DNA from 3 places in the Agromyces sp. NPDC004153 genome. Region 1 is predicted to be linked to each of the others. Evidence: predicted binding sites of a transcription regulator. Region 1 holds the regulator's gene; each other region holds the start of a gene.
What was found. Region 1 encodes HrcA, which represses chaperone genes, less so after heat shock. Its sites were predicted from a motif close to TTNGCACTCGNNNNNNNCGAGTGCNAA; they were not measured.
Positions count from the first base shown of each region.

Region 2: groES (co-chaperone GroES) is a predicted target of HrcA. The motif match lies at 1,480-1,506, and genes of this name have one in related genera.
Region 3: groL (chaperonin GroEL) is a predicted target of HrcA. The motif match lies at 1,903-1,929, and genes of this name have one in related genera.

Region 1 is NZ_JBSGFY010000002.1:151,001-155,489, reverse strand. Features, by position in the region: gene ACWEOH_RS14725 (16S rRNA (uracil(1498)-N(3))-methyltransferase) at 1-111, opposite strand, end outside; gene dnaJ (molecular chaperone DnaJ) at 167-1,267, opposite strand; gene hrcA (heat-inducible transcriptional repressor HrcA) at 1,323-2,345, opposite strand; gene ACWEOH_RS14710 (DUF4870 domain-containing protein) at 2,535-2,948, shown strand; gene ACWEOH_RS14705 (DUF4870 domain-containing protein) at 3,069-3,542, shown strand; gene hemW (radical SAM family heme chaperone HemW) at 3,639-4,489, opposite strand, start outside.
Region 2 is NZ_JBSGFY010000001.1:2,697,130-2,701,618, forward strand. Features, by position in the region: gene ACWEOH_RS12790 (hypothetical protein) at 1-243, shown strand, start outside; gene ACWEOH_RS12795 (THUMP-like domain-containing protein) at 251-1,438, opposite strand; gene groES (co-chaperone GroES) at 1,600-1,896, shown strand; gene rarD (EamA family transporter RarD) at 1,984-2,940, shown strand; gene ACWEOH_RS12810 (ABC transporter substrate-binding protein) at 3,183-4,475, shown strand.
Region 3 is NZ_JBSGFY010000001.1:2,865,102-2,869,590, reverse strand. Features, by position in the region: gene ACWEOH_RS13565 (hypothetical protein) at 1-47, opposite strand, end outside; gene groL (chaperonin GroEL) at 240-1,859, opposite strand; gene ACWEOH_RS13555 (DUF3048 domain-containing protein) at 2,107-3,162, opposite strand; gene ACWEOH_RS13550 (cold-shock protein) at 3,324-3,527, opposite strand; gene ACWEOH_RS13545 (LytR C-terminal domain-containing protein) at 3,735-4,280, opposite strand; gene ACWEOH_RS13540 (DUF3263 domain-containing protein) at 4,310-4,489, opposite strand, start outside.

The DNA.
Region 1 (4,489 bases):
CACCCGCGACACCGTCACCGCGTGGCGCGCCTCGTCGCCCGCGAGCTCGACCACCGCGCCGGGCGCGACGGCGGCGAGGTCGAGCGACTCGTCGAGGTAGAGGTGGCTCATCGCGGCATCCGGCCTTCTTCTCGGTTCCTGAGCTCGTCGAAGGTTCGTCGAGGGATCAACCCAGGAACCGGTCGCGCAGTCGCGCGAACAGGCCCTGCTGGAAGTGCGTGAGCTCGGGCTTCGGCGCCTTCTTCGACGCAGCGAACTGCTGGATGAGGTCGCGCTCCTTCGACGAGAGCTTCGACGGCGTGAGCACCTGCACGCCGATGCGGAGGTCGCCGCGGCCCGTGCCGCGGAGCTTCGTGACGCCGCGATCCTTGACGGTGATCACCTCGCCGCTCTGGAGGCCCGACCGCAGTTCGACGTGCACGTCGCCGTCGAGCGCGGGAATCGTGGTCGTCGTGCCGAGGATCGCGTCGGTCATCGCCACCTCGAGCGTGCACAGCAGGTCGTCGCCGTTGCGGCTGAACACGTCGTGGTTCTTCACCTTGATCTCGAGGTAGAGGTCGCCGTTCGGGCCGCCCGCCGGCCCGGCCTCGCCCGAGCCCGGCATCTGCAGCCGCACGCCCGTGTCGACGCCCGCGGGGATGTCGACCGGCACCGTGCGACGTGCGCGCACGCGCCCCTGGCCCTGGCAGGTGACGCACGGCGTCGCGATGATCGTGCCGTAGCCGCGGCACGTGCCGCAGGGGCTCGAGGTCATGACGTTGCCGAGCAGCGAGCGAACCGAGCGCTGGATCGAGCCGGTGCCGTGGCAGATGTCGCAGGTGACCGGCGCCGTGCCGGGCTGGCAGCACGAGCCGTGGCACGTCTCGCAGGTGACGGCCGTGTCCACCTCGATGTCGCGGTGCGTGCCGAAGATCACCTCGTCGAGGCCGACCTCGACGCGGATGAGCGCGTCCTGGCCGCGCTCGCGCCGGGAGCGGGGTCCGCGGGTCTGCTGCCCGGCCCCGAAGAACGTCTCGAAGATGTCGCCGAACCCGCCGAACCCCTGGTCGCCGAACCCGCCGCCGCGGCCGCCCAGGTCGTACTGCTGGCGCTGCTTCGGGTCGGAGAGCACGTCGTACGCGTGCGTGACCTGCTTGAAGCGCTCGGATGCCTCGGCGCCCGGGTTGACGTCGGGGTGGAGTTCGCGTGCGAGGCGTCGATAGGCCTTCTTGATCTCGTCGGGGGTGGCGTCGCGAGCGACGCCGAGGACCTCGTAGTGGTCTGCCACGGAGGGCGTGTCCTTTCGATTGCCGGATGCCGAGCGGGTGGGTCGGCAGCGGGAGTCAGCTCTCGCCGAGGGTGCGGGAGAGGTAGCGGGCGACGGCTCGCACGGCCGCCATGCTGGTGGTGTAGTCCATGCGCGTGGGGCCCACGACGCCGAGGCGCGACACGTCGCGGCCGGGGATCTCGAACGCGCTCGAGACGATGGAGGTCTCGCCGAGGCCGAACGAGGCGTTCTCGCGACCGATGCGCACGGCCACGGCGTGCTCGTCGCCCGACATCTCGCCGAAGAGCTTCAGCAGCACGACCTGCTCCTCGATCGCCTCGATCACCTCGAGGATCGACCCGGCGAAGTCCTGCTCGGTGCGCACGAGGTTCGCGGCGCCGGCCACGACGAGCCGGTCGCTGCGCTGCGCCCGCGCCTGCTCGGCGAGGGTCAGGGCGAGGGTGTGCAGGACGAGCGCATGACGGCGGTCGGTGCCGGGGATCTCGCCCGACAGCGCCACCGCGGCATCCGCCATCGTGCGACCGCCGGCGATCTCGTTGAGTCGCACGCGCAGCCCGGCGAGCGTCTCCTCGTCGACGGGCTGCTCGAGCTCGACGAGCCGCTGTTCGACCTGGCCCGAGTCCGCGATGAGGATGCACAGCACGCGCGCGGGCGCCAGCGAGACGAGCTCGACGTGGCGCACGCGGGCGCTGCCGAAGCTCGGGTACTGCACGACGGCGAGCTGCTTGGTCAGCGACGCGATGAGCCGCACGGTGCGCGCGAGGAGCTCGTCGAGGTCGCTCGACTCGCCGAGGAAGGTCTCGATCGCCTGTCGCTGGGCCCGCGTGAGCGGCCGGACGTCGGTGAGCTGGTCGACGAAGACGCGGTAGCCCTTGTCGGTCGGGATGCGACCCGACGACGTGTGCGGCGCCGCGATGAGCTCCTCCTCCTCGAGGAGGGCCATGTCGTTGCGGATCGTCGCCGCGGACACGCCGAACGCATGGCGCTCGACGATGGTCTTCGAGCCCACCGGCTCGCGCGAAGCGACGTAGTCCTGCACGATGGCGCGGAGCACCTCGAGACCGCGTTCGGAGACCATGTTCCTCGCTTCCCTCACCGCTTAGCACTCGTTCTTCCTGAGTGCCAATCCTATCGCGACATGCCGCGACCCGGCCGTTGCCACCCGACGACCGCGGCGATACCGTAGCCGTACCCCGCGAGTCACCCCGGCTGCGATCCACCCTGCTCGCAGCCCGCGGTTCACCCCAGAACCCCCGAAAGGCACGCAATGACCGACCCCAACTCGCAGACCCCCGACCCGAACGTCCCGCCGCCCCCGCCGCAGCAGCCGGCCTCGTCGTCCCCCACCGGCGTCGTGCCGCTCACGCCCGAGCAGGACGTGCAGTGGGGCTCGTTCGCCCACCTGGGCGGCGTCCTCGGCGTCCTGCCCTCGCTCATCATCTGGCTGGTCTTCAAGGACCGCGGCTCGTTCACGAACACCGAGGCGAAGGAGGCGCTGAACTTCCAGATCACGCTGCTCTTCGGCTACGTGATCTCGTGGATCCTCGTCGTCGTCTTCATCGGCGCCATCCTCGTCTGGGCGGTGTGGATCCTCGGCGTGGTGTTCTCGATCATCGCCTTCCTGCAGGCGAAGGACGGCAAGCACTACCGCTACCCCTTCGCCATCCGCCTCATCAAGTAGCGCGCAGGCGTCGCACCGTTACGCCCGCCGCAGGAGTGCCTACTCCCGCGGCGGGCGTCGCTGTGCCAGCATGAGAATCGACCGAGTCTCGCTCAGAGGCCCCGAACAAGGAGTCCGCGCATGTCCGACACGCCCCAGCCTCCCCCGCCGCCCCAGAGCCCTCCGCCGCCGCCGCCGCCCTCGCAGGGGCCCCCGCCGCCGCCTCCGGGCCAGCCGCCGCAGGGTCCGCCGCCGCCGCAGGAGCCGTACGGGGGTCAGGCCCCGCAGCAGCTCAGCCCCGCCGACGAGAAGCTGTGGGCGACGCTCATCAACGTGGGCGGCATCTTCTTCTACTTCGTTCCCGCGCTCATCGGCTACCTCGTCCTCAAGGACAAGGGCCCGTTCGTGCGCCACCACACCGCGACCGCGCTGAACTTCCAGATCACGATCGCGATCGCCCTCGTGGTGAGCTACATCCTGATCTTCCTCTTCATCGGCATCCTGCTCGTGATCGCCATCGAGATCGTGAAGATCGTCTTCAGCATCATCGCGGCCATCAAGGCCAACCAGGGCCAGCTCTACACCTACCCGCTCTCGATCAAGTTCGTGAGCTGACGGCAGCCGGCGCCGGCCGCCGGACCCGTCGCGCGGAAGCCCGCCCGCGGTGCGCACAGCACCGTCGGGCGGGCTTGCGCGTTTCCGGGGTCCTCCTCAGGCGTCCAGCAGCCGCCGGACCACCGCGTCCGCCAGCAGCCGTCCTCGCCGGGTGAGCGTCAGCCGCCCGCCGAGGGCGGCTCTCGCGTCCACGAGGTCGTCGGCGATGAGCCCGGCGACCGCGTGGCGCCCGCCCGCGTGCAGCGACGGGAGGTCGATGCCCTCCCGGATCCGCGTGAGCAGCAGGACGCGCTCGGTCTCCCGCGTCGGCTCGTCCAGCACCTCACGCCCCACCGCCGGCGAGAGCCCGGCCGTGACGCGCTCCGCGTAGGCGGCCGGATGCTTCGCGTTCCACCAGCGCACGCCGCCGACGTGGCTGTGCGCGCCGGGGCCGACGCCCCACCAGTCGTCGCCGCGCCAGTACCCGAGGTTGTGGCGCGAGCGGTGCTCGGGCGTGGTCGCCCAGTTGCTCACCTCGTACCACTCGTACCCGGCGGCGCCGAGCACGTCGTCGACCAGCTCGTACATGTCGGCCTCGAGGTCGTCGTCGGGCTGGGCGAGCTCGCCGCGACGGATCTGCCGCGCGAGCTTCGTGCCCTGTTCCACGATGAGCGCGTAGGCGCTGACGTGGTCGGGACGCTGGGCCACGACCGCCTCGACACTGCGCCGCCAGTCGGCGAGCGACTCCCCCGGCGTGCCGTAGATGAGGTCGAGGCTCACGTCGAGCCCGGCGTCGCGGGCCCAGCCCACGACGAGCGGGATGCGATCCGGATCGTGCGTGCGATCGAGCGCGGCGAGCACGTGCGGCACCGCGGACTGCATGCCGAACGACACGCGTGTGAATCCGCCGTCGGCGAGCCGGCGGAGGTCGTCGGGCCCCACCGAGTCGGGGTTCGCCTCGGTCGTGA
Region 2 (4,489 bases), on a different contig from region 1:
CGCCGCGTCTACAGCTGGGTGGCCGCGGTCATCGGCGTGATCGGCGCCGCCGCCTCGCTGTTCGTCGGCTGGATGCTGCCGCTCTCGATCGCCGCGCTCGTCTTCGGCGTGCTCGGGCTGCGCCGCGAGGAGGAGGGGCGCACGCTCGCGTTCGTGGGCATCGGCACCGGCATCGCGGGCCTCGTCTTCTCGGCCGTCTGGATCGGCTACTACGCCATCGTCTTCGGCGCGCTGCCCCGCTGATCGCGGCTCAGACGCGTTCCACGAGGAGCGCCACGTGTCGCCCCGCTTCGCGCGTGAGCACGATCGTCGCGCTCTCGTCGCCGCGCAGCTTCAGTCGCGTGCGCAGCGCCGCCGGGTCGACGTCGATGCCGCGCTTCTTGATCTCGAGCGTGCCGATGCCCCGCGCCGCCAGCGCCTGGCGCAGCTGCCGCTCGTCGGCGGGGAGGCGGTCGAGCACGCGGAAGCCGCGCGCGAACGGCGTCTCGAGCGCTGCGTCCGCGGTGAGGTACGCGATGCCGTCGCTCAGCATCCACGCGCCGTTCGCGCGGGCCAGGTCGCCGATGAGGCGCGCGCGGATGACGGCGCCGTCGGGCTCGTACAGGTAGTCGCCGAGGGGCCCGGTCGGGGCGTCCTCGCTGTCGGCCGGAGCCGTGAGCTCGGCGGCGCGGTCGTCGCGGATGACGAGCGCCGCGCGGCCGATGCCGGGCCGCGCCACCGCGCCGAGCCACACGGCGAGCTCGACCACGTCGCCGTCGACCGACACCCACTGCGCCTCGGCTCCGGCGGGGATGACATCACGGTCGGTGCCCGGGCCGAGCTTCACGCCCACCGGCAGGCGGTCGGCCAGCCCGAACGCGAACTCGAGGCTCGGCGAGTAGTCCGCGGCATCCGCGAGGCGACGGGTCGTGCCGCCCGAGGTCGTGCGGCGGGCGGGGTCGAGCCAGGCGCCGCCGATGCCGCCGAGGGGCACGTCCTCGGCGCGGGCGTGCAGCACGCGCGCCTTCGGGAAGGGCGTGAGGTTGAACGCGGCGATGGCGGCCGTCACCTCGTCGGCGTCGGCCGCGGTGACCTCGAGGTCGACCGCGGCGAGGGCGAGGGCGTCGCCGCCGATGCCGCAGCCGAGGTCGGCGACGTGGCCGATGCCCGCGCGCGCGAAGCGGCCGGCGTGCAGCGCCGCGACCTTCAGCCGCGTGGCCTGCTCGAGGCCCGCCTCGGTGAAGAGCATGCGCGACGCGAACTCGCCGAACTTGGCCTTCGCCCTGGCGCGCAGCTTCGACTGGCTGAGCACCGCGGCGACGAGGCCGGGCGGATGCCCCTGCCGACGCAGCTCGGCGACGGTGCGCACGATGTCGGCCTTCGAGTCCCATTCGGGGAGCTGGTCGAGGAGCCGCAGTCCCTCGGGGGAGAGGAGTTCGACGAGGTCGGCGCGGTCCACCCGGCCACGCTAGCATCGCGCACTGCGGAGTTCCGCAGCGGCTGGCACTCACGTTGCACGAGTGCCAAATCGCGCCTAGACTCGGCTTAGCACTCTCGCAATGAGGCTGCTAATCAGTCTTCGCAGACACAGTCATCCGCCAAACAGAGAAGGGGTCAACCGTGTCGGTTTCCATCAAGCCGCTCGAGGATCGCATCGTCATCAAGCAGGTCGAGGCAGAGCAGACCACCGCGTCGGGTCTCGTGATCCCCGACACCGCCAAGGAGAAGCCCCAGGAGGGCGAGGTCGTGGCGGTGGGCCCCGGTCGCATCGACGACAACGGCAACCGTGTCCCGCTCGACGTGGCCGTCGGCGACAAGGTCATCTACTCGAAGTACGGCGGCACCGAGGTGAAGTTCGGCGGCGAGGACTTCCTCGTGCTGTCGGCTCGCGACGTGCTCGCGGTCGTCGTCCGCTAGGTCGACACGAACCATCCGAGGCCCGGACGCCCATGCGGCGTCCGGGCCTCGTCGTATCCGGGGGGAGTGCCGGCGTAGTCTGAGCGGGTGTCATCCCGCTCCGAGACCGAGACCCCAGCACCGCCCGCGCACCACGCCTCGGTGAGCCGGTCGGGGCTCGCGTTCGCGATCGCGGCTTACGGCCTCTGGGGCTTCCTCCCCGTCTACTTCATCGCGCTCGAGCCGGCCGGTCCGATCGAGATCGTCGGATGGCGCGTGCTGCTCTCGCTCGTCTTCTGCGTGCTGCTCATCACGGTGACGCGCGCCTGGCGCCCGTTCATGGCGCTCGTGCGCGATCGGCGGGTGCTGTTCACGATGGGGCTCGCGGGCGTGCTCATCTTCGTGAATTGGTCGACGTACGTCTATGCGACGCTCACGAACCAGGTCGTCGAGGCGGCGCTCGGCTACTTCATCAACCCGATCGTCACGGTGTTCCTCGGCGTGCTCGTGCTCCGCGAGCGCCTGAACGTCACCCAGTGGATCGCCGTGGGCATCTCGATCGTGGCGGTCGTCGTGCTCGCCGTCGGCTACGGACAGCTGCCGTGGATCGCGCTGGTGCTCGCGTTCTCGTTCGGCTTCTACGGGCTCATCAAGAAGCGGGTCGGACCGAAGGTCGACGCAGTCTCGGGGCTGACGCTCGAGACGGCATGGCTCGCGCCGCTGGCAGTGGCGCAGCTCGTGTTCGTCGCCATGACGAGCGGGCTCACGATGGGCACGGTCAGCCCGTGGCACACGGTGCTGCTGCTCATGGCCGGCGTGGTGACGGCCATCCCGCTGCTGCTCTTCGCCGCGGCCTCGCGGCGCCTCCCGCTCATCTTCATGGGCTTCATCCAGTACTTCGCGCCCTTCATCCAGTTCCTCGTCGGGGTGTTCGTCCTGCAGGAGCCCATGCCGCCCGAGCGATGGATCGGGTTCGCCCTCGTCTGGCTCGCCCTCCTGGTGCTCACGTTCGACCTCGTGCGCGGCGCGCGGTCGGCGCGACGCGCTCCGGTGGAGCCGATCTAGGGGTTCGTCGTGGCGTCGGGGCCCGCGTCCGGGGGTCACGCGCGATCCGCGCGTCGGAAGCCTCCGACACGACGATTCCGTGCGTGCTCGCGCAGGAAGGTGTCGGCAAGGTAACGATTCCGAGGGTGTTACACGGTTGTGACCGGGTTCACTTGTTTCCTCCAGAGGCGGGCAATACTGTCAAAACCACGGCGTCTCCAGACGCTGCTTTGTGTACCAGTCCTTCAGTCCCAAGGAGCAACATGAGCGTATTCGCGAAGGCCACGGCCTCGCGCTCGGCTCGCGCAGCGTGGACGGGGGTCGCCATCGCCGGCGTCAGTGCCCTCCTCCTCACCGCGTGCAGCACGGGTGCCCCGGCCCCCGCCGAATCGGAAGAACCGACCGAGGCGGCCGGCGACGCCCTGCCCATCGAGGCCGGCGAACGCGACCTGACCCTCAAGGTCGGCACGATCCTCCCGCAGAGTGGAACGCTCGCATTCCTCGGCCCGCCCGAGGAGGCCGGTGTCGCGCTCGCGGCGCAGGAGATCAACGACGCCGACCTCGGCATCAACGTCGAGGTCGTCTACCGCGACTCGGGTGACACCACCACCGACATCGCCACCGTCTCGGTGACCGACCTCCTCTCGCAGGACGTCTCGGCCATCATCGGTGCCGCGTCGTCCGGTGTGTCGTTCACCGTGATCGACCAGATCACCGCCGCGGGCGTCGTGCAGTTCTCGCCGGCGAACACGTCGCCCGACTTCACCGACTACGAGGACAACGGCCTGTACTTCCGTACCGCGCCGTCCGACCTCCTCCAGGGTGAGGTGCTCGGCAACCTGATGGCCGAGGACGGCGCTTCGACGCTGGGCCTGCTCGTCCTGAACGACCCCTACGGCACGGGCCTCGCGGCCGCGACCAAGGAGTCCTTCGAGGCGGCGGGCGGCGAGGTCGTCGCCGAGGAGCTCTTCAACACGGGCGACTCGAACTTCGACGCGCAGCTCGCGGCCATCAACGCCGCGAACCCCGACGCCGTGGCGCTCATCACCTTCGATGAGTCCAAGGTCGTCATTCCGGCGCTCGTCGGTTCGGGTTACCCGGGCGACCAGCTCTACCTGGTCGACGGCAACCTGTTCGACTACAGCGCGGACTTCGCGCCCGGCCTGATCGCCGGCGCCAAGGGCACGCTGCCCGGCCCGAAGCTCGAAGACGACTTCCGTGACCGCATGCTCGGCATCAACGCCGACCTGCAGGACTACAGCTACGGACCCGAGTCGTACGACGCGCTGATGCTCATCGCCCTCGCGGCGTACGCGGCGAACAGCACCGAGGGTGCCGACATCGCCGAGTACCTGCGCCAGGTGTCGGGCGGCACCGGCGACGGCGAGGCGGTCTCCTCCTTCGCCGACGCTGCGGCGCTCCTCGCCGAGGGCCAGCAGATCGACTTCGACGGTGCGTCGGGTCCGATCACGCTCGACGAGAACGGTGACCCGACCGAGGCGACCATCGGAATCTACGAGTTCGGCGACGACAACACGTACTCGCGCATCAACTAGTACGCGTCGCCTGG
Region 3 (4,489 bases), on a different contig from region 1:
GACGCCGCGATGAGGGCGGCGGCAAGGCGGTAGGGACCATGCGGCATGCACCACATGCTAGGGATCCGAGACGTCACGGCGCGGACACCGCGCATCACGGTCTGATCACGCAATGCCGGTTCGGCGTGCCGAGGACCACGGACGCGTGGCAGCGGCGGCCCCCGCGCCGGACACGACGATGGGCGCCTCCCGGAGGAGACGCCCATCGCGTTCGGGCACGAGGCCCTGAGGTGTGCGGACTAGAAGTCCATGCCGCCCGTCGGGTCGCCGACCGGAGCCGGGTTCTTCTCGGGCTTGTCGGCGACGACGGCCTCGGTGGTGAGGAAGAGGCCGGCGATCGACGCGGCGTTCTGCAGCGCCGAGCGGGTCACCTTGGCGGGGTCGATGATGCCCTGGGCGACGAGGTCGCCGTACTCGCCGGTCGCGGCGTTGAGGCCGTGACCCGCGGGGAGCTCCGCGACCTTGGCCGCGACGACGCCCGGCTCGAGGCCCGCGTTGAGGGCGATCTGCTTGAGCGGCGCCTCGATGGCGACCTTCACGATGTTGGCGCCGGTGGCCTCGTCGCCGTCGAGCTCGAGGTTGCCGAAGGCCTTCTGGCCGGCCTGGATGAGTGCGACGCCACCACCGGCGACGATGCCCTCCTCGACGGCCGCCTTCGCGTTGCGGACGGCGTCCTCGATGCGGTGCTTGCGCTCCTTGAGCTCGACCTCGGTGGCCGCGCCCGCCTTGATGACGGCGACGCCGCCGGCGAGCTTCGCGAGGCGCTCCTGGAGCTTCTCGCGGTCGTAGTCGGAGTCGGTGTTCTCGATCTCCGAGCGGATCTGGGCCACGCGGCCGGCGATCTGCTCGGGGTCGCCCGCGCCCTCGACGATGGTGGTCTCGTCCTTGGTGATGACGACCTTGCGCGCCTGGCCGAGCAGGTCGAGGGTGACGTTCTCGAGCTTGAGGCCGACCTCCTCGGAGATGACCTGGCCGCCGGTGAGGATCGCGATGTCCTGCAGCTGCGCCTTGCGACGGTCGCCGAAGCCGGGAGCCTTGACGGCGACCGACTTGAAGATGCCGCGGATCTTGTTCACGATCAGCGTCGCGAGCGCCTCGCCGTCGACGTCCTCGGCGATGATGAGCAGCTGCTTGCCGGTCTGGATCACCTTGTCGACGATGGGCAGCAGGTCCTTGATGTTCGAGACCTTGCTGTTGACGATCAGGATGTACGGGTCCTCGAAGACCGCCTCCTGACGCTCGGGGTCGGTGACGAAGTACGCCGACAGGTAGCCCTTGTCGAAGCGCATGCCCTCGGTGAGCTCGAGCTCGGTGCCGAAGGTGTTCGACTCCTCGACGGTGACGACGCCCTCCTTGCCGACCTTGTCGATCGCCTCGGCGATGATCTCGCCGATCTGGGGGTCGGCGGCCGAGATCGACGCGGTCGCGGCGATCTCCTCCTTGGTCTCGACCTCCTTGGCGGCGGCGAGGAGCTCCTCGGAGACGGCCGAGACGGCCTTCTCGATACCGCGCTTCAGCGAGATGGGGTCGGCGCCGGCGGCGACGTTGCGGAGGCCCTCGCGCACGAGCGCCTGGGCGAGCACGACCGAGGTGGTGGTGCCGTCACCGGCGACGTCGTCGGTCTTCTTCGCGACCTCCTTGACGAGCTCGGCGCCGATCTTCTCGTACGGGTCGTCGAGCTCGATCTCCTTGGCGATCGACACGCCGTCGTTCGTGATGGTGGGGGCGCCCCACTTCTTCTCGAGCACGACGTTGCGACCGCGCGGGCCGAGGGTCACCTTGACCGCGTCGGCGAGCGTGTTGAGGCCACGCTCGAGACCGCGGCGGGCCTCCTCGTTGAAAGCAATGATCTTTGCCATGTGTGTCTCTCGTCCCTTCCCGGACGTCCAAGAATCTTGGGGTTTAGCACTCGAATCGAGTGAGTGCTAAAGACGATTCTGGCACTCGACCGTCACGAGTGCAAGCGAGCCGGATGCCGCGCGGCGCCGTCTCGGGCCGTGTTCGCCGTGCGCGTGACGGCGTTGCGGCCGGGCGCGACGCGGCTCGCGGCCGTGCGCGACGCCACGTCGCGGCATCCGTCGTCGGATCAGGACGGCGCAATGTGGATCAGGGCGCGAACGCCGCCGACCCCTCGTTCGGCACGAGCTCGATCCACGTGTTGCCGGGCGCGAGCCGGAGCGTGGAGCCGTCGTCGGCCGTGAGCGTGATCGGCGCGCCGGCGTCGGGCTTCGTCCACGTGCCGTGCGCGGTCCGCCCGCCGACCGACACCCACGCCTCCCCCGTGCCGGTGAGCGCCGTGAGCGGCACCTCTTCATAGGGCCACTCGATCGCGACGCGCAGGGTCACCACGTTCGTCGCCCGGATGCGCTCCCCCGACGCCTCGAGGTCGGGCGTGCCGTCCTGCGAGCGGAGCCACGCGTACGTCGTCGGGTCCCACTCCCACGAGGGGCTGCTCGTATCCGAGAACACCAGCTCGATGCGCGAGGTCGGCGTCGCGGCGAGCGACGGCGCGGCGAGCGGGTCGGCCGTGCCGTAGGCGAACTGCACGGGCGGGGGCGCGAGCCCGGCGTTCGCGGCGACGACGTCGGCCGCAGCGAGGACGAGGTCGTGCGGACCGGGCCGGTCGTCCGCGCGCTCGAACAGCGTCCCGTCGTCCTCGTCGGCGACGACGTTGAGCAGCGGCGTCGCGTGCATGAGGTCGACGAAGTACTGCTGCCCGCCCGAGTACGCGATGATGCCCCCGAGCGGGCCCGCGATGAGCGGGTCCATCGGGCGCACGGAACGAACCGGGCCCACCTGGTCGGGCACGTCGGAGTGCCAGACCGCGACGTACCGGGTCAGCCCGCCCTCGACGAGCTCCTCGTAGACGAGGTCGGTGCGGTTCAACGCGATCTGCGGGCGCGCGTCCCAGTGGTTGTCGATCTTCACGGCGAGCGACGGATGCCGCAGCGCGGCGGCGTCCGCGGGCGTGCCGCGCAGCGGGGCGAACGCGATCCCGACGGGTGCGGCCTCGACCGCGGGCCGCGCCTCGTGGGTCGGCGTCGCGGTCGGGATCAGGTCGGCGGATGCCGCGTCGCAGGCGCACAGGAGGAGCGCCGATGCCGCGACGGCGGCCAGCGACACACCCTTCCGCCCCAGGACCGGGCGGGCACGCCGTGCCATGGCGCCATGCTAGCCACGGAGGAATACCCCCGGGAGGTGCGGCGCACCGATGGTCGGCTCCGGCGCACCCCCAGAACCGGGCACACGGATGCACGCGGCATCCGCCCCCCGGATGCACGAACGCGCCGCCGGCGAACCGGCGGCGCGTCCAAGCTCGTGGATCAGGCGGGGCGGACGGCCTCGGCCTGGGGGCCCTTGGCGCCCGTGCCGACCTCGAAGACGACCTGCTGGCCCTCTTCGAGGACCTTGTAGCCCGCCATGTCGATCGCGGAGTAGTGGACGAACACGTCCTGGCCCCCGCCGTCGACCGTGATGAACCCGTATCCCTTTTCAGCGTTGAACCACTTGACGGTTCCGTTCGCCATGCGTTGCTCCCATGTTGCTGTGTGTCGATCAGCACGTGCCTGTCGCCTGTACCGGGCCCCCTCGTTCGTGCTGACGAGGCACCTCGTTCGGCACCGGGCGTTTCACACGGGATAGAGCGACCAATTCCAGATACTAACGACGTGACGTCGCGGCACAAGAGGCCGGACGCAAGGAAATGTCGCAGAATGGCAACGATTCGGTCGCGATCAACCGCCGGTGGCCGCTGCGTAGTCGGATCCCACCACGAGCACGAGCGGAGTGCCCACCTCGGCGAACTTCGCGTCGAGGCGAACGTCGGCCTCGGGGATCGCGGCGGCGACGCCCCGCGCGGCGCCCTCGAGGTCGGGCGTCGCATAGTAGACGACCGTCTCGGCGAGGTCCTGCTCGCTCGCGTTCGCGGTGGTGCCGACGGGGATGCCGGCCGCGGTGAGCATCTCGGCGGCCCGCGCCGCGAGACCCGTCGTCGTGGTGCCGTTCAGGACGGTCACCGGGATGTCGGGCGCGACGGTCGGTGCCGCCGTCACGACGGGCGTCGGCGTCGGCGTGGCCACGCCCGCGTCGCCGAAGTTCAGGCGGTCGTTGAACACGATCACGGCGCCGATCCCCACGGCGACGAGCACGACCGTCGCGAGCGCGGCCCAGCCGAACGCCACCCAGCGCGCACCGCGACGTGCCGGCGCACGATGGGCCCCGACTCGCTCGATGCCGTGCGGGATGGAGTCGAATCGATCGCGAGGGAACTTCTGCGCCATGGGGTCCAGTCGGGGGTCGGGGCCGTCGCTCAGTCGAGCGGTCGGCCGATCGAGAGCGAGCGACGCGCGCGCGTCGCCGCGCGCGCCTCGCGCATCCGCTGCAGGCGCTTGATCAGCATGGGGTCGTGCCGGAGCGCCGCAGGCGAATCGATGAGCTCGCCGAGGATCCGATAGTAACGGGCGGCCGAGATCCCGAACTCCTCGCGGAT